Regions from separate parts of the Agrobacterium sp. 22-214-1 genome, predicted to be linked through region 3. Evidence: predicted binding sites of a transcription regulator. Region 3 holds the regulator's gene; each other region holds the start of a gene.
What was found. The regulator PhoB, encoded in region 3, activates phosphate uptake and scavenging genes when phosphate is short. The targets are predictions, from matches to a motif close to TGTCATNNANCTGTCAT.
Positions count from the first base shown of each region.

Region 1 (7,828 bases), 860 kb from region 3:
TAACCACCGCCATTGGCGCAGGAGCCCATGGAGATGACGTAACGCGGCTCAGGCATCTGGTCATAGACCTTGCGCAGAGCGGGCGCCATCTTGTTGGTCAGCGTCCCGGCGACGATCATCACGTCCGACTGGCGCGGCGAGGCGCGCGGGGCGACACCGAAGCGCTCCATGTCATAACGCGGACCGGAAGCCTGCATCAGGCCTTCGACGGCGCAGCAGGCGAGACCGAACTGCATCCACATCAGGGAGCCGGTGCGCGCCCAGGTGATCAGCTCGTCGGTCGAGGTGACGAGAAAACCCTTGTCGGCCAGCTCGTCATTGATTTCCGTGAAGTAGGCGTCGTTGCTGCCAACCGGCTTGCCGGTCGAGGGATCGATGATCCCCTTCGGCTGCGGCGCAACGAGCGTGGTGTTGTTCTGGCTCATGCCCATTCCAGCGCTCCCTTCTTCCACTCATAGATAAAGCCGATGGTGAGAACGATGAGGAACACCATCATCGACCAGAAACCGAACCAGCCCATCTCGCCGAAAGACACCGCCCATGGGAACAGGAAGGCGACTTCCAGGTCGAAGATGATGAACAGGATCGACACGAGATAAAAGCGGATATCGAATTTCATGCGGGCATCGTCGAAGGCATTGAAACCGCACTCGAAAGCAGAAAGCTTTTCCGGGTCCGGCGCCTTGTAGGCGACAGCAAACGGCGCAATGAGAAGCGCCAGGCCGATGACGAGAGCGATACCGATGAAGATTGCGATCGGAATGTAGGAACTGAGGAGTTCAGTCATGGTCTCTTCCCTGCCCGGCCGGGTGCCGGACCTGCCTTTGTGACCCGAAGTCTCAAAGAGCGCACAAATATGTTGCAACGCCAAAGTCGTTAGCGCAGCCGCGCTCTCTCTGCAAGAGTTTAGGCACCATTTCAAGACACCTGCCGCATTGATTGGCAACAATATTGCCGGAATTGACGCAAATTTGGGCCACAATTCCGGCCTAAGCCCCTCAAATACAATAATAATCGATTGAACGACGCAACCGCAAAAAAGTCACACGAATTTTACGTCCGGATGGCGGTGAAGTGACGATATTCGGGAATCGAAACTTGACTAAAAAATGCAGGAAAAATCGCGTTTAAAAAGCCCGGAATCAGGCGCTGGAATCGTCAATAGACGAGCGCGCAAATCGCGCGTCGATCTGTTGTTTGAGGAGACATTTCAGGAGAAAGAAATGGCGCGAGTGACGGGGCTCGAACCCGCGACCTCCGGCGTGACAGGCCGGCACTCTAACCGACTGAGCTACACCCGCGCACCACAGACATTCATCTGCGTTTTCCGAGGGACAGGATGGCGCGAGTGACGGGGCTCGAACCCGCGACCTCCGGCGTGACAGGCCGGCACTCTAACCGACTGAGCTACACCCGCATCTCCTGACGACAGGAGCCAGTCCCGTCGCTCGAACCAGCCTCGGCTGTTCGATGAGCGGCTAACTACGGCGTTCGTGCGGGGGTGTCAAGCAGGTTTCACGACAAAAGAATAAGCTTCTTCATTTTGATCGGGAAAAACCGGAAGGCCTCGGAACGCGATTGCGGCAAACGCCCTGTTTTGCGGGCTTTTCCCAACGAAAACAAAAAACTTGTCCACAGCCGCAGGCTTCCCTAACGGGATTTCCACACGGCCATCAAGGCGTCTTCGGGTCCTGTTTCCGGCAAAAAGCCCGCAGTTCCCGGCTTTTTGCCCCCGCACCCCGGCGACGGAAAATTCTCTCGGCAAAAAAAACAAAAAAACTTCACAAAAGCCCTTGCGGTTTTTTTCCGATCCGAATACATCACGGCCACCGACGCGGCGGACACGATCCGAGACACGCGAAGGGCGATTAGCTCAGTTGGTAGAGCGCCTCGTTTACACCGAGGATGTCGGGAGTTCGAGTCTCTCATCGCCCACCATTTTCCCAGAAGATTTAAATATCACCCTTAAAACCGAGATCCGTCGTGTTTGCTTTCGCCATGCGATAAGCCCTCGAGTATTTGGATTATAGCCCCCTGCCCTTACTGCGGTCGGTGAAGCGTCGTCATGATTCCCAACCGCTGGAATCGCTTTTCTCCAGTTGCGCCATGCCAAATCGGCACTGCTGTTCCATATTCCGACAGCTTCACCGCCCCCTGTGTCACCCCGCAACATACCGGAAAATAAGGAAGATTCAGACTTTCTAAAGAGATTTCAGGCATTGTTTGCGCACCGTTTCATGATGAACGGTTGAACTGATGGATGAAACCATGTCGATCGACGCGTTTGTAACACTCGCGCTTATTGCGCTGCCTGTTTATATTTTTTTCCGCTGGGTCCAGCAGGACTCGGAAAAACAAGATACTCCCAAAAGCAAGAATTCCCTGGGGCGGTGATCCGTTACGATCGATCCGCAGCATTTTCCCGGATGGCCTCCGGACGAAACCCTCCACAATCCGATATCGAAGCGGCAATGCCGATTTTAACGGCTTGCATCGTCAGGCATCGTGTAAGCTCGGAGAACCCGGCCCAAGAAGCCCTCGCCGTACAAAAAAGCCGGGCATAGCCCGGCTTTTCTCATTTGCGGCGCCAATCGGCCCGATCAGTTGATCGCCTTCATATTGACGGTGAAGAACAGCGTTTCGCCGGAAGAATCGTCCACGCCGTCATTGTCGGTCACGGCATAGGCCGTTCCCGCCTTGTCGAAGGTGAAGCCTTCCAGCTTGTCGACGACATACCCGTTGGTCTGGGCCTTGAGATCGGGCAGGAAGTCATGGGCTTCCTGCTTGGCCACCAGCGGCAGTTCGCCGCCGATCTTGCCAGGCTTCAGGTCCGCGATCGCAACACGGTAGAGCTTCTTGATCTTGGCCTTGTCGCCGATCTGGTTGTCGCGCTCGACGATATAGACATAGTCGCCCTGCGCAGCGATTTCGGAGAGGCCGACCCAGCCTGCCTCGGTCTTGTCGAGCGGGTAACGGACGGCGCCCCATTCCCTGGACTTCGGATTGTAGGAGACGAGCTTGACGAAGCCCTTCTCGTCCGTGCCCCATTCACGCTGCACGGCCATCCACAGCGTCGCGTCGTCGCCCTTGCCGATCATCGTCACGCCTTCGAAACCGAAGCGGGTGTCGCCGGCGAGAAGTTCCTTCGGCAATGCGATCTCCGCCTTGATCTCGCCCTTGGCGTTGACGTTATAGAGCGCGTGCGGAACGAGCTTGGCGCTGTCGCCTTCAGAGGCCAGCCAGAAACCGCCCTTGCCGTCCAGCGTGATGCCTTCGATGTCGAGCTTCTGGGCGGCGATGCCGTCACGCTTGACGCGCAGGACGCTGGTGATGGTGGCGGGCTTTTTCGTCGCATCGATGGTGAAGATCGACGGCTGGTTGCCATAGACCGAGTCGGAGACGGCATAGAGAATGCCGGGCTTTTCGGCATCGCCGACCAGACCCGAGAGAGCACCCCAGCCGATCGGTGCGCCATCGACGGTGGCGGAAACGAGCTGCGGATAGGCTGCTTCACCTTCACCACGTTCATAGAGCATGACATGCGAACGCACGCCGCCGTCTTCGATCAGATCGACCTCATTGGCCGTGGCAAGGAGGTTGCGCGACGGGATAGCGACAGCGCCTTCCGGCGAAACGCCCGAAGGCAGGAGCTGCGTCAGTTCCGGCTCCTTGCCGGTGTCCTTGTAGACAGCGACGACAGAGGCGCGCTCGGACAGCACGAAGAAATATTTCTGGTCGCCGAAGGTCGCCGCTTCCAGGCCTTCCGGCTCGATGCCCTTGGCCTTGGAGCGCTTTTCCGGATAGTGGCCGATGGCCGCAACCGCGTGTTCGAGCGAGGAGCCGGATTCATAGACGAGCTTGCCGGTCTTGTCGAAGATGGTGAAGCCGCGCGAACCGCCCTGCCAGTCGCCTTCATTGGCGATGACGATGCGGTCATTGTCCAGCCACTTCACGGCGTCCGGCTCGCGCTTGCGGCCTTCCTGCTTGTCGGTGAACTTCAGCTGGCCGTCGGTCTTCGTATCGATGCCTTCAAGATCGACCTTGCCGGCGGAGAAATGCGTCTTCACCGTGCCGGTCTTGCCGTCGAGAATGACGATATGATTGTTTTCCTGAAGCGTCAGCGCGATCTCGCCATTGGCGTTGATCGACACGAATTCCGGCTCCGGATCCTCGGGGGAAATTTCGGCAAGGCCGGTGAGTTCGATCTTCTTCAGCGTCGCGCAATCGGCAACGCCGTCTTTCAGGTCGACAGTCACCAGATAACCGGCTGGCATCTGCGGCAGCGCGCCTTCGTTCACCTCTTCATCGCGCTCGTTTTCGATGGCGATGGCGGCGAAAGTCCTGTCCGGGGAAACGGCGACGGAATCGGGCTGGCCGCCGAGATCGCAGCTTGCTTCGATCTTTTTGGTAGCAATATCGACCGTCACCAGCTTGCCGGATGGCTTGGCGCGATTTTCCGACGTATTGACGCCGGCCAGCACCTTGAGACCGGCAACGGCAACGGAGGTCGGCTCGCCTTCGAGCAGCAGCGCGCCGCCGGCCTTGGGAGCCTTGGCGTCGGTGATGTCGATGAAACCGATGCCGCCAAGCGGGCTGTCCGAATAGATCAGCGTCTTGCCGTCTTCGCTGGCGGTAATGATTTCAGCCGAGGTGACGGACTTGGCGTCCTTGTCCGCGGGAAGGTTTTTCGCCACCGGGAAAGATGCGATGCGGTTGAAAACCGGCTCGGCAGCGGCCGGGATGGCTGCGGACGTAAGCAGCGCAGCGGTCAAAGCCATTTGAGAAAATCGGAACGCCATTTTAATCCCCCTTGGGTCCAGAAATACCCCAAGGCTTCTGCGTTACAGACATGACAGTGGCATGACACTTCCTGACCGCTGAATCAAAAAGCCCGGCCTAGAAGGCCGGGCTTTCGTGTTTATGCCCACATTCCGCGTAGAAAAACGCCGTGTGTCCGGATGGAAGCTACACAGGCGCTTCCCTGCTTTCATTCACATCTTGACCGGGAGAACCCGGCCTGTCCGAAAAGAGCTTTTCGAAACACCGCCCACTTTTGGCGGCGATGTGACGGCGTCAGGGCGTCAAAACATGTTTCCTCGTGAACCTGAAAAGCCGCCCGCCCGCCGCCGGGCGTTGCGGCTTTCCGGAAACCTTACGAGTTGACGGCGTCCTTCAGGCCCTTGCCTGCGGAAAACTTCGGTACGTTGCGAGCCGGGATATCGACTTCAGCACCCGTGGAAGGGTTACGGCCCTTGGAGGCTTCACGACGGCTGACGGAGAAGCTGCCGAAGCCGGCCAGGCGAATGTCGCCACCGTTCTTCAGTTCGCCCTGTACAGTTTCGAATACAGCATCAACAGCGGAAGCAGCATCTGCCTTCGTGAGACCAGCCTTTTCGGCAACAGCAGAGACGAGCTCGTTCTTGTTCATGTTTCCACCCCTTTCAATGGTTTGAAACGACTCAAATTAAGCCGGCGCAGAATACGTTCGCATCCGCGCGCAGCAACCCAAAAGCGCTGGAATCGCCTGAAAAACAAGGGGTCTGCGTTTTTTTTCACAAAAAAGGCCGACATTTCTGCCGGCCTTCCACATATTCGTGCCAAATTCGCATCACTTGTGCGCAGCTTTACGCCACATGCGCCTTCAGACACCTAACACATTGAATTTATGCAGCACCCGTCGCGAAAGGCGATTCCCGCCCCTCGCGGCGATGCATTATCAATGCGCGATGGTCTGGCTGCCGTCGTCGACACCTTCGACGGTTGCGATCACCGGCGTCTCGATGCTGCCGTCCCACTCGATGGGTTCCGGCTGGCGGATGAGGGCGTGCTTGATAACCTCGCCCATGCGCGACACCGGAATGATTTCCATCTCGTTCTTCACGTTATCAGGAATTTCCGCCAGATCCTTGGCGTTTTCTTCCGGGATCAGCACCTTCTTGATGCCGCCGCGCAGAGCCGCAAGCAGCTTTTCCTTCAGGCCGCCGATCGGCAGCACGCGACCGCGAAGCGTGATCTCGCCGGTCATCGCCACATCCTTCGAGACCGGAATGCCGGTCATGATGGAGACGATGGCGGTCGCCATAGCAACGCCGGCGGACGGTCCGTCCTTCGGGGTCGCCCCTTCCGGAACGTGAACGTGGATATCGCTCTTGTCGAAGCGCGGCGGTTCGATGCCGAAGTCCACGGCGCGCGAACGGACATAGGATGCCGCCGCCGAAATGGATTCCTTCATCACTTCCTTGAGGTTGCCGGTGACCGTCATGCGGCCCTTGCCCGGCATCATCACGCCTTCGATGGTGAGCAGCTCACCGCCGACCTCCGTCCAGGCCAGACCGGTGACGACACCGACCTGATCCTCGCGCTCGGCCTCGCCATGGCGGAACCGCGGAACGCCCAGATAATCCGGAACATTGGCACCGGTGACTTCCACGGACTTGACCTTGCCCTTGATGATCTCGGTGACAGCCTTGCGCGCCAGCTTCATCAGCTCGCGTTCGAAGCTGCGCACGCCCGCCTCGCGGGTGTACTGCTGGATGACGACCATCAGGGCATCATCGGTGACCGAGAACTCTTCCGGACGCAAGGCATGTTCCTTGATCGCCTTGGGCAGCAGGTGACGCTTTGCGATTTCGCGCTTTTCGTCTTCCGTGTAACCGGCGATGCGGATCACTTCCATACGGTCCATCAGCGGGCCGGGAATGTTCAGCGTGTTGGCCGTGGTCACGAACATCACGTCGGACAGGTCGTATTCCACTTCCAGGTAGTGGTCCATGAAGGTGGAGTTCTGTTCCGGATCGAGAACCTCCAGCAGTGCCGACGACGGATCGCCACGGAAGTCCATGCCCATCTTGTCGATTTCGTCGAGCAGGAAGAGCGGGTTCGCCTTCTTGGCCTTCTTCATCGACTGAACGATCTTACCGGGCATGGAACCAATATAGGTGCGGCGGTGACCGCGGATTTCCGCTTCGTCACGAACGCCACCCAGCGCCATGCGCACATATTCACGTCCGGTCGCCTTGGCGATCGACTTGGCAAGCGAGGTCTTGCCGACGCCGGGAGGACCGACGAGGCACAGGATAGGACCGCGGATTTTCGAAGCGCGGGCCTGTACGGCCAGATATTCGACAATACGTTCCTTGACCTTGTCCAAACCGAAGTGATCCTGATCGAGGATCGTCTCGGCCGCATTGAGGTCGGTCTTGATCTTCGACTTCTTGCCCCAGGGCAGACCCAGCAGCCAGTCCAGATAGTTGCGCACGACGGTCGCTTCCGCGGACATCGGGCTCATCTGGCGCAGCTTCTTCATTTCCGCTTCGGCCTTTTCCTTGGCCTCCTTGGAAAGCTTGGTCTTGGCGATGCGCTCTTCCAGCTCGGCCATCTCGTCACGGCCATCCTCGCCGTCGCCGAGTTCCTTCTGGATCGCCTTCATCTGTTCGTTCAGGTAATATTCGCGCTGGGTCTTCTCCATCTGGCGCTTGACGCGCGAGCGGATGCGCTTTTCGACCTGAAGCACGGAAATTTCGCCTTCCATGAAGCCAAGCGCCTTTTCAAGCCGCTGCTTCACGCTGACGGTTTCGAGCATTTCCTGCTTTTCGGTGATCTTGATCGACAGGTGCGAAGCGACCGTATCGGCGAGCTTCGAATAATCGTCGATCTGGCCGGCTGCGCCGACAACCTCGGGCGAAATCTTCTTGTTGAGCTTCACATAGCTCTCGAATTCAGACACGACCGAACGCGACAGCGCCTCGATCTCGACCGGATCTTCAGCAGGCTCCTGCAACGGCGTCGCGGTGGCTTCATAGAAGTCTTCACGGCCGGTGTAGCTGTC
Region 1 covers NZ_JBNWCK010000001.1:729,013-736,840, forward strand. Annotated here, with positions in the region: gene ACQZ5G_RS03675 (NuoB/complex I 20 kDa subunit family protein) at 1-431, opposite strand, end outside; gene ACQZ5G_RS03680 (NADH-quinone oxidoreductase subunit A) at 422-787, opposite strand; tRNA gene ACQZ5G_RS03685 (tRNA-Asp) at 1,225-1,301, opposite strand; tRNA gene ACQZ5G_RS03690 (tRNA-Asp) at 1,341-1,417, opposite strand; tRNA gene ACQZ5G_RS03695 (tRNA-Val) at 1,863-1,938, shown strand; gene ACQZ5G_RS03700 (hypothetical protein) at 2,257-2,394, shown strand; gene ACQZ5G_RS03705 (esterase-like activity of phytase family protein) at 2,601-4,799, opposite strand; gene hupB (DNA-binding protein HupB) at 5,153-5,428, opposite strand; gene lon (endopeptidase La) at 5,717-7,828, opposite strand, start outside.
Region 1: a site for PhoB is predicted at 4,850-4,866, ahead of ACQZ5G_RS03705 (esterase-like activity of phytase family protein). Genes of this name have one in related genera too.

Region 2 (7,828 bases), 1.2 Mb from region 3:
CGGGATGAGAGGGCTACGGTAGAGATATGCTGAGAGCTTGCCCCCTCATCTGACCCTTCGGGCCATCTTCTCCCCGCCGGGGAGAAGAACAAGCAGCAACGCCCCGCTTCCCTCGCAGAACTTTTATCTGTCTTACACCCCGCCCCAGCGGTTGCGGAACACAAGCTCCTCCAACGGCACGCGCTGTCGCCAGCCCTTCACCGCAAGTTCCGGCTCGTTATAGAGCGCATCGACACGGCCGAGGCAAAGCCAGGCAACGATTTCGATATGATCGGGAATATCGAGAATGGTGCGAATGTCGCTATCGTGGAAAATGCTGACCCAGCCGACGCCGATGCCTTCGGCGCGCGCCGCGAGCCAGAGATTCTGGATGGCGCAGACGGTGGAATAGACATCCGTGCGCGGATTATGGGTGCGGCCCAGCACCACCTTGCCGCCGCGCGTCGGATCGCAGGTGACGCAGATGCTGAGCGGCGCCTTGCGGATGCCTTCGAGCTTGAGACTGCGATAAAGCGCCTGCTGCTCGCCCGTGAACATCGCCGCCGCCTCCTCATTGGCGCGGCTGAAGGCCACGAAGGCCGCCTGACGGATCGCGCCATCGGTGACGAGGGTGAAATTCCACGGCTGCATGAAACCGACCGAGGGCGCGGAATGGGCCGCCTTCAAAAGACGCTCCACCAGATCGTCCGGCAGCGGGTCCGGCAGGAACTGGTCGCGCACGTCACGACGGGTCTCGATGGCGCGGTAAATCGCCTCGCGTTCCTCACCGGAAAACGGGCGGGCGGGCGAGAGCGCATGATCGAACGAACTGGCGCCGGGCGGATTGCTTACGGACGGATCGGCTGGCATCGTTTATCCCCAACAATGCGAAGGCCGGGCGCAAATGCGCACCCCGCCTCGACAACAACCTGCCGCCGTCCGCGCGGTTCGGTCTATCCTATCAGGCCGGTCTTCTGACTTGGCTTCATCCGCCCTTTTCGCCTTCCCGAATTGCTTCAGTGGCTTAAAAAAAAGAACGTCCGCCTCACAGCGCTGGGCACGTTCCGGTCTTTCACCGGATTCCCGATTCTCCCGCCGCAACGGCAGGCACCTGACGGGCAAGCTATGGGCAAAAAAATTTGCGGATGCAAGCATCCTGCCGGCGGTGCGGCAATGTGGCCTGCCTCACCCCCATCATTCCACCGGGAAATACCTGACATAAGCGAACTCGTCCCCATCCGGTGACCAGTTGGGCGAATTCATCGTTCCCTGCCCGCCGAAAAGTTCGAACAGCGTCTCGGCATTGCCGCCATCCATGTCCATCAGCCGCACCCGCACATCGAGATCGCGCGGATGGTCGAAAACGTCTCCGTCATAGGAAACGAACACCACCTTGCCTCCCTTGGGAGACGGGTGCGGAAACCAGTCGCCATAAGGGCTGTCGGTGATGCGCTCGACGGCGGAGCCGTCCACCCGCACGCGCCAGATCTGCATTCGCCCGGTGCGGCTGGAATTGAAATAGATCCACTCACCGTCTGGCGAATAATCCGGCCCGTCATTGCGGCCCTCGCCGTGGGTGAGACGCGTCTCGACGCCGCTTGTTATATCCATCGAATAGATATCGAAGACCTGATCGCGAATGCCGCAATAGGCAAAACCTTTCCCATCCGGAGCCCATCCGTGCCAGTAAGAAGGAAGATTTTTCGTCATCAGCCGTGGCGCGTCGCCCGTCGAGGGCATGAGGTAGATGGCGCTCTTGCCAAATTCCACCTTGTCGGAAATGGCGTAAAGCGATCCATCCGGCGAAATACCGTGATCGTTGTTGCAGAGCGTGGCAAAGCCGGTATCGACCTTCTCCGGCGCGATATCACCGGCAAGAGACAGGCGGTAAAGCAGCCCTTCGCTGTTCAGCAGCAGATATTTTCCATCCGGCGACCAGTTCGGCGCTTCAAAAAGATCAGGCGTCTGCCACACCACCCGCATCTGCCGGGTGCGGATGTTGAAGATTTCGATGGAGCTGCGCATTCTGCCTCCCGGGCGTGTCCGTGTCTCGTTCAAAGCGCCCGGCAATGCAGACATTCCGTTTGCATCCGCCATCGCCATGATTATGATCCTAGGGCGGCAGGCACCGTCCTGCAAATTCAAACCGGAAAAAACGCCAGCGCTCCGGCACCGTCCGTGACCCTTGCCGTTTCTCCCAAAACCGAGGTTCCGCGATGAATACCATCGCCGATCACGGCATCCGCTTCGGCCGGATCGCCGCAATGCTTCCTGTCAAAAACATCGAAAAGGCCCATGATTTTTACGTTGGCGTGTTGGGCTTCGAAAAGACCTTCGAAAACGGCAACCCTGTCGGCTTCATGATCCTCAGACAGGGCAATGCCGAGCTGCACCTGACATTGCAGCCCACCCACAAGGCAGCGCCTTTCAATGTGGCGCATATGATGGTGAGCGATGTGGACGCGCTTCACGCACTTTGCAAGAGCCAGGGCTTGCGCATCATCAAGGGCCTGCAGGACAAGGATTACGGCCTGCGCGCCTTTGTGTTTGAAGACCCCGATGGCAACCGCATCGATGTGGGGCAGGTTATTTGAGATGAGCGAACGGCGCGGGGTTTTCTCCGCGCCGCTTGCTTAAACACGAAGGCTTTTTGTGGAACGAGCGCATGCCCCTTGTTTCTTCTCCCCGGCGGGGAGAAGAAACGCACGGCAACGCCGGGCAAAACATCCGCTACCAGCGTCTTCCTTCAATCACCGATCCCGGAACCGGTTGGTAATCGGATAACGCCGGTCACGCCCAAAGTTCTTCTTGGTGATCTTCACGCCCGGGGCCGATTGCCGGCGCTTGTATTCGGCGAGATAGAGCAGATGCTCCACCCGGTGCACCGTCGCCACATCATGGCCGCGAGCCAGAATTTCCTCAACCGACATTTCCTTCTCGACGAGGCATTCCAGAATATCGTCCAGCACCGGATAGGGCGGCAGCGAATCCTGGTCGGTCTGGTTGGGGCGCAATTCGGCCGAGGGCGCCTTGGAAATGATATTGGCGGGGATCACCTCGCCGGAAGGGCCGAGCGCGCCCGGCGGTACATGGGCGTTGCGCCAGCTGGAAATGGCATAGACCTGCATCTTGTAGAGGTCCTTGATGGGGTTGAAACCGCCATTCATGTCACCGTAAAGCGTGGCATAACCCACCGACATTTCCGACTTGTTGCCCGTCGTCACCACCATTGAGCCGAACTTGTTCGAGACGGCCATCAAAATGGTGCCGCGCGTGCGGCTCTGCAGGTTTTCCTCGGTAATGCCCTCTTCCGTGCCCTCGAAGAGATCGGAGAGCGTCGAGAGGAAACCTTCCACCGGCTCTGAAATCGGCACGATGTCGTAACGGCAGCCCAGCGCCTTGGCGCAATCGGCCGCGTCCTTCAGCGATTCTTCCGATGTATAGCGGTAAGGCAGCATGATGCAGCGCACCCGCTCCTCTCCCAGCGCATCGACGGCAAGGGCGGCACAGATGGCCGAATCGATGCCGCCGGAAAGGCCGAGAACCACGCTCTTGAAACCGTTTTTATTGACGTAATCGCGGAAGCCCAGCATGCAGGCGCGGTAATCCGCTTCCTCGCCTTCGGGAATCTTCGAGAAAGGCCCACTATCGCAATGCCAGCCGTCCGCCGTGCGTTTCCAGTCGGTGACGGCAAGTGTGGCCTCGAACTGGCTCATCTGGAAGGCAAGCGTCTTATCGGCATTGAAGCCGAAGCTTGCGCCGTCGAACACCAGCTCATCCTGCCCGCCCAACTGGTTGGCGAAGACGAGCGGCAGGCCGCTTTCGATAACCTGCCGCAGCGCCACCTGATGGCGCACATCCAGCTTGCCGCGATAATAGGGCGAACCGTTCGGCACCAGCAGGATTTCCGCCCCGCTTTCGGCGAGCGTCTCGCAGACACCCATATCGTTCCAGATTTCCTCGCAGATCGGAATGCCGATCCTGACCCCACGGAAATTATAGGGACCGGAAATTGAGCCCTCCGAGAAAACACGCTTTTCGTCGAACTCGCCGTAATTCGGCAGGTCGATCTTGTCGCGCAGCGCGATGATCTTGCCGCCATCCAGAAGCGCCACGGAATTGTGCCGGCCCGTCTCACCCTGTCGCGGAAAACCGATGACGATGCCCGGCCCGCCATCGGCGGTTTCCGCCGCCAGCTCTTCCACGGCCTTCAGGCATGCTTTCAGGAAAGCCGGTTTCAGCACCAGATCTTCCGGCGGATAGCCGGATATGAAAAGCTCGGTCAAAAGCAGAAGATCGGCACCCTGCGTCGCCGCATCGGCCCTTGCCTCGCGCGCCTTGGCGAGATTGCCCGCCACGTCGCCAACGGTGGGATTGAACTGCCCGACGGCAATCCGGAGATGGTTCTGGATATCGTGTCTGTCGCTCATGGCTTTTCAATACCGCGCCCGTGGCCGCTCCGCAACGCGGCAATTGCATGGCGGCGTCCGTTACGCTTCGTCCGCGCGCGTTCACGCTAAGGTTATCGCCGCGCCGGCCAGACTCTTCAAAGTTCATGTCGCGTTCATCGCGCTTATGTGACAGTTACATGACACTTTTGCGACACCCGATTCACCTCCCCGGATCGGCCGTGCCGCCTGCAATACCGGAGTATGGGTTTGAGAGATTCGGCGCCAAAAACAACGGCTTCCGAAAAGGCTGGTTTCGTCTTTTCGCCTGCATGGACAAGGAGCCTTTCCAAGCTTTCGGGCATCGCCTATCCGCTTGCCAATCTGACGATCGCGTCCGTCGTGCTGGTCGTGGCGCTGGAGTGGATCGCCCGCGGCTCGCTCACGGATGTCGGCGCTTTCCTCACCTCCTCCGCCCGCCCCGGCATGACCACCATTGCCGCCGTGCTCGCCCTTCTCGTGGCGCTGGATGCACTTCTTGGCAGGCGTTACCTGTCGCTGATCGCGCTTGCGCCGCTCTGCGCGCTGACGGGGCTGATTTCGGCACAGAAACAGACCTATCTTTCCGATCCGCTTTACCCCTCCGACCTGCTGTTCGGCCGCCAGATTCTTGAGCTTCTGCCGACCATGCTGAAGGCCCAGCCGATGACGGCAGCACTCGTCGCTCTCGGTATCTGCGCCGCGATTGCGGCACTTACGGCGCTGTGGCTGCTGGCGCGCCGCCATTCACCGGGCTTGAGCTGGCGCGAACGCGCCGCTGGTCTCGCGCTGGCGCTGCCGCTTCTTGCCGGCCTTGCCTCGCTTATGGACTATTCGCATTATTCCTGGGTGCGCGATCGCCTCAACATCATTCCCATGATGTGGGATCAGCAGGAAAATTACCGCCATAACGGCTTCCTGATGGCCTTCGCCTTCAATATTCCGATGGCCAATGTCTCGGCGCCGCAGGGTTATGGCGAAAACACCATTGCCGACCTGACCTCCGAGCCCGCCGCCTTCGCCGCCAACAAGGGCGATTACCCCGATGTCATCATGCTGATGAGCGAATCGCTGTGGGATCCGACGCGGCTGGAAAATGTGAAGCTCTCCGCCGACCCCATGCCGACGATCCGCGCCAAACAGTCCGGCAATGTATTTTCCCCGGAATTCGGCGGCATGACGGCGAATGTAGAATTCGAGGCGCTGACCGGCTTTTCCAACGCCTTCCTGCCCTATGGCAGCATTCCCTATCAGCAATATATCCGCCGCCCGGTTCCCTCGCTCGCCAGTTTCTTCCGGGGCGAAGGTTATTCCGCCATCGCCATGCATCCGTTCCAGGAATGGTTCTGGAACCGCAAGCAGGTCTACAGGAATTTCGGCTTCGAGGAATTCCGCTCCGAAGAGACGCTGCCGGCCATGCAAAAACGCGGCAACTTCGCCTCCGACGATGCGCTGATGGACGAGATCATGGCGACGGCCGAGAAGGCGCAGAACCCGCTCTTCCTCTTCGCCGTCACCCTTCAGGGACACGGTCCCTACGAGGCGACCCGTTACGCCGAGAACACCATCGGCGTCGAAGGCGATCTCTCCGCCTCGGCCTCGCAGGCGCTGGCCACCTATTCTCAAGGGGTGGCGGAGGCTGACGAAGCGCTGCTGAAACTGATGCGCTGGGCAAAGAAGCGCGACCGTGAAACCATCATCGTCCTGTTCGGCGATCACCTGCCGCCGCTCGGCCAGACCTTCGTGGAAAGCGGCTACATGCCGGGCATGGTGGCCAGCCGCCGCGCGCCGCTGGAGGTGATGAAGAAGGAACACGAGACGCCGCTCGTCGTCTGGTCTTCAAAGAAGGGCGTGCGCAAGAATATCGGCACAATCAGCCCGGCGCTTTTGCCTTATCACGTCCTGAAGACGGCGGGCTTCTCCGATCCCTTCTACACCGGCACGCTGGGCGAAGTGCAGCAGGCCTTCTCCGTCATCGACCGGCATATGCTGGTGACGACCGACGGCAAGGCCCTGCCCGACTGGTCGATCGCGCCCAATGCCGTTCCCGACGTGGTGCGTGACTACCGCCTGCTACAGTTCGACATGATGTTCGGCCAGCAATATGGCCGCGAACGCTTCTTCCCCGGTTTCAACTGGCTGCACGAGGGCGCGCCATCGGTCTGATGTTTTTCGGCGGGGACGCCTGAACCGCATGGCGGTGGAAATCGTTTGAATTCCACCGCCATGCGGGTTTATCTCGGGATAACATCCGCATCGCCCCATCAGAACCGGAGACACACCGTGTCAGATATCTCCGACTATATCGTTTCGCATTTCAAGCGTTCCTCCCGCGAAATCGGCGAAGTGGAGCGGCGCATTCTGGAACTGTCGCACCAGAAAAAACTGATTTCGCGCGACACCAATGCCGAATTTTCCGCCGGCGCCAGTCTCGGCGACAGGTTGGCCGACAATATCGCCAAGGTCGGCGGTTCCTGGGGTTTTATCCTCGGTTTCTGCTTTTTCCTGATCTTCTGGGCTGTCATCAACACCATCATCCTGACGACCGGCGCCTTCGATCCCTACCCCTTCATCTTCCTCAACCTGCTGCTTTCCATGCTGGCGGCCATTCAGGCGCCGATCATCATGATGTCGCAGAACCGCCAGGCCGCCCGCGACCGTTTCGAGGCCGCCAAGGACTACGAGGTGAACCTGAAGGCCGAGCTTGAGGTTCTTTCCCTGCATGAAAAGATCGATGTGAAGGTGCTGGCCGAACTGGCCGCGCTCCGGCAGGACCTTGCAGCACTTCACCAACATGTCGCCCGCAAGGAAGACTGACGCCGGAAAATTCATCCCCGCTTTTCCCCACCCCGCTATGCGCTGTTAGATTAAACGCAGTCCCGCCGGGTGGACGCCAGACGTGGCGGAAACCGAGGGACGGTCCTGGTGGTGGAACGCTGGCAACGTTCGTGGAAAGGACCATTTCGCAAAAGGCGGTGCACCGCCGCTTGCGAAATACGGCATGGTGAAAGACCCGGCTGCGCAACGCATCCGACCCACACCGACCTCAACCGAAGCGCAGCCGGGCAATCGCCCGACGCACGCTGAGTATCCCCGACCGGCAACGCTGGGCGGGATGAAGCTGTTGGGGGTTTAGGGCGTTTTCTGGAAAAGTCGACCGAAGTGCGCGGGGCTTACCCCCCTCTGCCCTGCCGGGCATCTCCCCCTCAAGGGGGGAGATCGGCAGGAGGCGCGACCACCACTTCATTCGCAAATGTAGAGATGGGCGAAACCTGCCCGCAGATCGATCTCCCCCCTTGAGGGGGAGATGCCCGGCAGGGCAGAGGGGGGTAAGCCCCACGCTCCCTCGCCCCTGCATGAATCGCACAACCTCCTGAAACGTCACCCCCAGTTACGAATCCGTCAGATTCTTACGCTACAGA
Region 2 covers NZ_JBNWCK010000001.1:352,096-359,923, reverse strand. Annotated here, with positions in the region: gene bluB (5,6-dimethylbenzimidazole synthase) at 133-849, opposite strand; cobalamin riboswitch at 927-1,109, opposite strand; gene ACQZ5G_RS01855 (TolB family protein) at 1,174-2,004, opposite strand; gene ACQZ5G_RS01850 (glyoxalase superfamily protein) at 2,196-2,573, shown strand; gene ACQZ5G_RS01845 (NAD+ synthase) at 2,730-4,409, opposite strand; gene ACQZ5G_RS01840 (LTA synthase family protein) at 4,632-6,572, shown strand; gene ACQZ5G_RS01835 (DUF1003 domain-containing protein) at 6,690-7,223, shown strand.
Region 2: a site for PhoB is predicted at 4,557-4,573, ahead of ACQZ5G_RS01840 (LTA synthase family protein). Genes of this name have one in related genera too.

Region 3 (7,828 bases):
ATCGCTATTGGCACATCACCGATCAGAACGGGCAGGTGGATGAGGTCTATGGGCCGGGCGTCGTGGGTGAGAAGCCGCATCTGAAACCGGGCGACAGCTACGAATATTCCTCCGGCTGCCCGCTGGACACACCTTCTGGCCTGATGTTCGGCCATTATGAAATGGAAACGGAAAATGGCGAGGTGTTCAACGTCACCATACCCGCCTTTTCGCTGGATTCACCCGGCCTGATGCGGGTCCTGAACTGACATTCACCCGGCAATGAAAAAGCCGCGCCCTTTCAGGACGCGGCTTTCATTCAGGCATTCTCAAATTCACTCACATCGTAGCGATAGGTCGTGGAGCAGAACTCGCAGGTCACGGCAATGGCGCCGTCTTCTTCGCTTGCCTCGATCTCCTCGGCGGTGAAACCGGACAGCACGCCCTTGATCTTCTCCCGCGAGCAGCTGCAACGGTCAAGAACCGCCTGCGGATCATAGATACGCACACCGCTCTCGTGGAAAAGCCGGAAGAGAAGACGTTCCACCGGCACCTGCGGATCGGTCAGCTCGTCGGTATCCACCGTGTTCAGCAGCGTCACCGCCTCGGTCCAGGCATCATCCTCCTGCACCTCGTGACCGCTTTCATCGCCGTCGCCGCCATGCAGGTCGCGCATACGCAGCCGCTCGGGCGACTGCGGCAAGAACTGCGCTATAACGCCGCCCGCACGCCAGCCATGACGCGGCTTGCCTTCGCCATCACGGTCGAAGAACTCGGCAACCCCCAGCCGCACGCGGGTGGGAAGCTGTTCCGACTGGCGGAAATAAACCCCGGCAATGTCTTCCAGCGAGGAGCCATCGAGCGGCACGATACCCTGATAGGGCTGCATGCCCGCACCCTGATCGATCGTGAAGGCCAGAATGCCGTTGCCGAGCAATTGCTCCGGCGACGTCGCCCCGGCCGCAATCGCCTCCGCCAGCCGCTCCTCATCGAAACGGGCATAAGCGCGCATGCTTTCCGGCGCGGTGAAATCCGCAACCAGAAGGTCGACCGGGCCGTCACCCTTGGTCTGGACGGTCAGCTTGCCGGAAAACTTGAGCGACGTGCCGATCAGCGCCGTCAGAACGGTCGCTTCCGCCAGCAGGCGGGCGACCGCCGGGGGATAGTCATGCCGCTCGAGGATGGCATTCAGCAGCGGACCCACCTGCACGGCGCGGCCGCGCACATCCAGACCTTCGACCTGAAAGGGCACAACCTTGTCGTCGCCAGCAAAATCGAGATCGTCCAGTTCAACCGTTACATCTGCCATGTCATACTCCCTGGCGCAGCCGTGGCGCCGCTACCGTCCAAAAGTCCGGCTTTTAAAATGTGCTTTTTTCGCTTGTCGCACAGAGACCCGGGAAGAGAAACCGCTTCCGGGGAAAAACGTGCAAATCGTGATGATGGCCCGCCAGCAAAACCGACGGGCCTCTTCGAAGTCCCACAGATGGTAATCTATGCGCGCAAGTTCAAGCACCCGGCGTGACGGTGTCAGGCCGGGCGATTGCTCATCAGATGACGCCCATGCACCATGCGATGATGGACTTCTGCGCGTGGAGGCGGTTTTCCGCCTCGTCGAAGACGACGGATTGCGGACCGTCGATCACGGCATCCGTCACTTCCTCGCCGCGATGGGCCGGCAGGCAATGCATGAACAGCGCGTCTTTTTCCGCCTTGGCCATCAGGGCTTCATTCACCTGATAGGGCTGGAAGATGTTGTGGCCGCGCGCCTTGTGTTCCTGGTTCATGGACACCCAGGTATCGGTGACGACGCAGTCCGCACCCGCAACGGCCTTGTCGGCGTCGTGGCACAGCATGATCTCGCCGCCATTGTTGCGCGCCCAGTTCAGGAACTTGTCATGCGGTTCGGAGCCCATCGGCACGGCCATCGTCATGCGGTAACCGAAACGGGCCGAGCCTTCGACGAAGGAATGCAGGACGTTATTGCCGTCACCCGTCCAGGCAATAGTCTTGCCTTTGACCGGGCCGCGATGTTCCTCGAAGGTCATGATATCCGCCATGATCTGGCAGGGATGCGTGTCGTCCGTCAGGGCGTTGATGACCGGCACCGTCGCGTGTTCGGCAAGCTCCAGCAGGCGCGAATGATCCGTCGTGCGGATCATGATGGCGTCGACGTAACGCGACAGCACCTTGGCCGTATCGCCGATCGTTTCGGCGCGACCGAGCTGCATTTCCGTACCGGAGAGGAAAAGCGTCTCGCCGCCGAGCTGGCGCATGCCGACATCGAAGGAGACGCGGGTGCGGGTGGAAGGCTTTTCGAAGATCATAGCCAGCATCTTGCCGGCAAGCGGCTTTTCCGCCGTTCCGGCCTTGGTGGCGGCCTTGCGTGTGCGGGCGTCGTCGAGAATTGCCCGCAGGTCCTGCGAGCTGACGGCCGACAGGTCGAGAAAATGTTTAGGTGAAGCCATTTCAAACTGTCCCATGCTCGCGAGCCTCGGGGAAGAGGCCCGCCCTTTATTGTTTCCTCAGGCGATTTTTGCCTGTTTCGCTGTCAGGGAAGCGGCGGCCGCTTCCACGCGTGACAGACCCTCGCGGGCCTCTTCCGCCGTGGTGACGAGCGGCGGCAGAAGACGGATGACGTTGTCGCCCGCCGGCACGCCCAGCAGATGCTCGGCGCGCATGGCCTGCAACAGCTCGCCCGATGGAACCTTGGCCTTGATGCCGAGAAGCAGGCCTTCGCCACGGATTTCCTCGATAACGTCAGGATAACGATCCTTCAGCGAAGCAAGGCCCTGGCGGAAGACCAGCGCGACATCACGGACCTTTTCCAGAAAGCCCTCGGAGAGGACGACATCGAGCACGGCATTGCCGACAGCCATGGCCAGCGGGTTGCCGCCATAGGTGGTGCCATGCACGCCCGCCGTCATGCCGGAAGCGGCATCCGCCGTCGCAAGGCATGCACCGAGCGGGAAACCGCCGCCGATACCCTTGGCAACCGCCATGATATCCGGTGCAACGCCCGTCTGCTCATAGGCAAAGAGCTTGCCCGTACGGCCAACGCCGGTCTGGACCTCGTCGAAAATCAGCAACATGCCGTGCTCATCACAGAGCGACCGCAGCAGCTGCAGGAATTCCTTGGCTGGCGCGCGAATGCCGCCCTCACCCTGAATGGGCTCGATCAGAAGCGCGGCCGTTTCGGCCGTGATGGCGGCTTCCAGCGCATCGACGTCACCGAAGGGCACCTGGTCGAAACCTTCGACCTTGGGACCGAAACCTTCGAGATATTTCTGCTGGCCGCCGGCGGCAATCGTCGCCAGCGTGCGGCCATGGAAGGCGCCTTCAAAGGTGATGATACGGAACTTTTCCGGATGCCCCTTGGAATAATGATAACGGCGCGCGGTCTTGATCGCGCATTCCAGCGCTTCCGCGCCGGAATTGGTGAAGAAGACCTTGTCTGCGAATGTCGCTTCCGTCAGGCGCTTTGCAAGCTTTTCCTGGCCCGGGACTTCATAAAGGTTCGAGACGTGCCAGACCTTCTCGGCTTGGGTCTTGATCGCCTCCACGAGGTGCGGATGGGCGTGACCCAGCGAGTTGACCGCGACGCCGGCCGCAAAATCCAGATATCGTTCGCCGCTTTCCGTGAGCAGCCAGACGCCCTCGCCTCGCTCGAAGCGCAGGGGGGCTCTAGCAAACGTATCGAACAATGGCGCGGCGGCTTCGGCCATGGCTGTATCACTCCTTGCGCGGAAGCGCTGTCAGACGGTTGTCAATAGGCTTTCGGGGTTATCCCTTGCCTGAAAATCAAAAATGCCGCCTCGCGGCGGCAGGGGCACTATTGTCACTTCGCCTGCCGATGTCAACAAAAGTCCGCGTTTCCCGGGCTTCTCAAGCCCTAGTAGGTGGCGGCGGATGAGGCCCAAGGTGTTGCCTTTCAGACTCAACTCGCCAGCAAGTTGGGGAAAACCGGAAAATCGATTCGAGATGATTCCCGCGACTCTTGCCACGGAGTCTGCGTGGCACTAGGTTAATCGCTAATTACTAGACTGCATTGCGGCGGAACTAGTCACCAAAAATCAGGCAGAAACCACGCTCGCGGCACGCCCGCGAGGCGGAGAGGGATTCTGCCGACATTATACGCGACAAGCGGAGAAGCGGCATGAACTGGACAGACGAACGAGTCGAAAAACTCAAGAAATTGTGGTCCGAGGGGCTTAGCGCCAGCCAGATAGCAGCGCAGCTGGGCGGCGTGAGCCGCAATGCCGTCATCGGCAAGGTCCATCGCCTCAACCTGCCGGGACGCGTGAAGGCCGGCGGCCCGGTTACCTCGGCGCGTTCCGCGCCCAAGCGCACCGCTGCCCCTGCCCCGCGCGCGACGAATTTCGCGACCCGCGTCAGCGCAGCACCTGCACGCGCCTTGAACCGCTCGAGCGCGGCAACGGCGCTGCACGAGGAGATCGATATCGAGACCGCCGAAGTTCTCGATTACGTTCCCTCCAAAAATGTCGTTACGCCGATTTCCCGCCGCCTGACGCTGACGGAACTGACGGAGCGCACCTGCAAGTGGCCGGTCGGCGATCCGCTGAAGGATGATTTCCATTTCTGCGGTTGTGAAGCACTGGAATCTTCGCCCTATTGCAAGTTCCATGCAAAGCTTGCCTACCAGCCGGTAAGCGAGCGTCGCAAGGCTTGAGTGTTGCGGCACGCATTCGACACTCAAAAACTACGGGCCTTCGGGCCCGTTTTTTTATGGCGGAATCCAAAGTGGTTCAGACGCGGAGCCCGCGTTGTTTAAGAGGCGCTCCCAATCCCTGTTCTTGCGCATTCTCCGGATGTAAAACCGCGATGGGCCCTTGCGGCAAATGCTCTGAATTCGTCGGCGACGTGCCGCGCCCTTCCTACTGTCAGGTTTCACCGCGCAATCCGGCTTTCAGCAGACCGTCTGTCACCTTCAAAAGAACGAGGATACGCGTTTGCGGAAGGTTCAAAATCGAAAGGCCCGACACCGTTCCGGTCTCGGGCCTTCTGATTTTTGGAGAATTTATCCCAAGTGAAACCATCGGTTTCGGTTTTCTCAGGCTTCCATTGAATATCCGGCGCCGCGCACGGTGCGGATGACATCCTGCATATGCGAAAAATTGAGCGCCTTGCGCAGACGTCCGACATGCACGTCGACGGTGCGCTCATCCACATAGATATCGTGACCCCAGACGCCATCCAGCAACTGCGAGCGGGAAAACACCCGGCCGGGAGAGGTCATCAGGAATTCCAGCAAGCGGAATTCCGTCGGGCCGAGGCGCACTTCGCGGCTCTTGCGGTGAACGCGATGGGTCTCACGATCCAGTTCGATATCCCCGCATTTCAGCACCGAAGACAGAACCTCGGGGCGGGCGCGGCGCAGCATCGCCTTGACGCGGGCCATGAGTTCCGGCGTCGAGAACGGCTTGACGACATAATCGTCGGCGCCGGTGGCGAGACCGCGAACCCGTTCGCTTTCTTCGCCGCGCGCCGTCAGCATGATGATGGGCAGGCGCTCGGTTTCCGGCCGCATCCTGAGCCGACGGCACAGTTCGATACCGGAAACGCCGGGAAGCATCCAATCCAGGATAAGGAGGTCCGGAATACGTTCCTGCAGCCTGATTTCTGCCTCGTCTCCACGGGATATCGTGTCGACGTCATATCCCTCAGCCTCGAGATTGTAACGAAGCAGGACGCTCAGCGCTTCCTCGTCTTCCACAACTGCAATCTTGGGCACCATATACTAACTCCGCAAGCCGCTGCCTGTCTGTTACTCGGTCACCGAACCGAGGGTGTTGGAACTGTCGTCCTTCGGACGCTCGCCTTCCGGCTGGCTGCCGGTGGTCATGTAATAGATCGTCTCGGCGATATTGGTGGCGTGATCGCCGATACGCTCGATATTCTTGGCGCAGAACAGAAGATGCGTGCAGGTGGTAATGTTGCGCGGATCTTCCATCATGTAGGTCAGAAGCTCACGGAAGAGCGACGTATACATGGCGTCGATTTCCTCGTCGCGCTCGCGGATGGCATTGGCCTTCTCGGCGGAACGCGTGGAATAGACGTCCAGCACTTCCTTGAGCTGTACCAGCGCCAGTTCCGACAGGTGCTCTATGCCGCGGGCGAGCTTACGCGGCACGCCGGTGCCGGCAACGGCGATGACGCGCTTGGCGGTGTTCTTGCCAAGGTCGCCGACGCGCTCAAGGTCAGCTGCAATACGCAGGGTGCCGATGATCTCGCGAAGGTCTGCCGCCATCGGCTGGCGTTTGGCGATGGTGACGATGGCCTTGTCGCCGATCTCGCGCTCGGCGTGGTCGAGGATCGCATCGTCGGAAATGACCTTCTGGGCGAGCGCGGCATCGGAATTGACGAGCGCACGCACGGCGTCGGCGCACATCTGCTCCGCAAGACCGCCCATTTCGGCGATGCGGCGCGTCAGAAACTTCAATTCATCGTCATAAACGGAAACGATGTGAGAATGGGTCGTTGTCTGTGTCATGGTCTAGTCCTCCGGCTTGGCCTGCATGCGCGTACCCGGAAGCGGGCACGGCAGAAGCACCAGTCTTGTACGGTTTCGATAAAGCGCCGGCCGGGATCAGCCGAAGCGGCCCATGATGTAATCCTGCGTGCGCTGGTCATCCGGATTGGTGAACATCTTGTCGGTTTCGTTTTCCTCGACAAGATGACCAAGATGGAACATGGCCGTGCGCTGGGAAACACGCGCCGCCTGCTGCATGGAGTGCGTGACGATGACGATGGTGTAATTGGTGCGCAGCTCGTGGATCAATTCTTCGACCTTTGCGGTCGCAATCGGGTCGAGAGCCGAGCAGGGCTCGTCCATCAGGATCACTTCCGGGCTGACGGCAACGGCGCGTGCGATGCACAGACGCTGCTGCTGACCGCCGGAAAGACCGGTGCCGGATTCGTGCAGACGATCCTTAACCTCGTTCCAGAGACCCGCCTTCTGCAGGCTCTGCTCGACGATCTGGTCCATATCCGCCTTGTTGCGGGCGAGACCATGGATGCGCGGACCGTAGGAAATGTTTTCGTAGATCGACTTCGGGAAGGGGTTCGGCTTCTGGAACACCATGCCGACGCGGGCGCGCAATTCCACGACGTCAATCGCCTGATCGTAGATATCGTCGGTGTCGAGCGTGATCTTGCCGGTGACCCGGCAACCGTCAATCGTGTCGTTCATACGGTTCAGGGTACGCAGGAAGGTGGATTTGCCGCAGCCGGACGGGCCGATAAGCGCGGTCACCGTATTTTCCCGAACGTTGAGATTCACGTCGTAAAGCGCGCGCTTTTCGCCGTAATAAACCGAAACGTCCTTGCCGATCATCTTGTATGAGACTTCATTCATTTTCTTGTCCAGCGCCTTTTCAACTGCTGCTTCCGACAACATGTTCATTGCTCAAGCTCCTTCTACCAGCGCCGTTCGAAGCGGCGACGCAACAGGATTGCGCCAACATTCATGACGATGAGGAACAGAAGCAGGATGATGATAGCGCCGGATGTCCTTTCGACAAAGGCGCGCTCGGCTTCGTTCGCCCACATGTAAATCTGCACCGGCAGGGCCGTGGACGGATCCATCGGCGTTGTCGGATAATTCGCAACGAATGCCACCATGCCGATCAGGAGCAGCGGCGCCGTTTCGCCCAGCGCGTGGGCGAGACCGATGATGGTGCCGGTCAGAATGCCGGGCATGGCGAGCGGCAGCACATGGTGGAAGATCGTCTGCATCTTGGAAGCGCCGAGGCCGAGGGCGGCGGCGCGGATAGACGGCGGCACGGCCTTCAGGGCAGCGCGCGTCGCGATGATGATCGTCGGCAGGGTC
Region 3 covers NZ_JBNWCK010000001.1:1,584,442-1,592,269, forward strand. Annotated here, with positions in the region: gene apaG (Co2+/Mg2+ efflux protein ApaG) at 1-248, shown strand, start outside; gene ACQZ5G_RS07990 (Hsp33 family molecular chaperone) at 299-1,288, opposite strand; gene argF (ornithine carbamoyltransferase) at 1,530-2,447, opposite strand; gene ACQZ5G_RS08000 (acetylornithine transaminase) at 2,505-3,704, opposite strand; gene ACQZ5G_RS08005 (GcrA family cell cycle regulator) at 4,136-4,669, shown strand; gene phoB (phosphate regulon transcriptional regulator PhoB) at 5,051-5,734, opposite strand; gene phoU (phosphate signaling complex protein PhoU) at 5,765-6,490, opposite strand; gene pstB (phosphate ABC transporter ATP-binding protein PstB) at 6,587-7,402, opposite strand; gene pstA (phosphate ABC transporter permease PstA) at 7,417-7,828, opposite strand, start outside.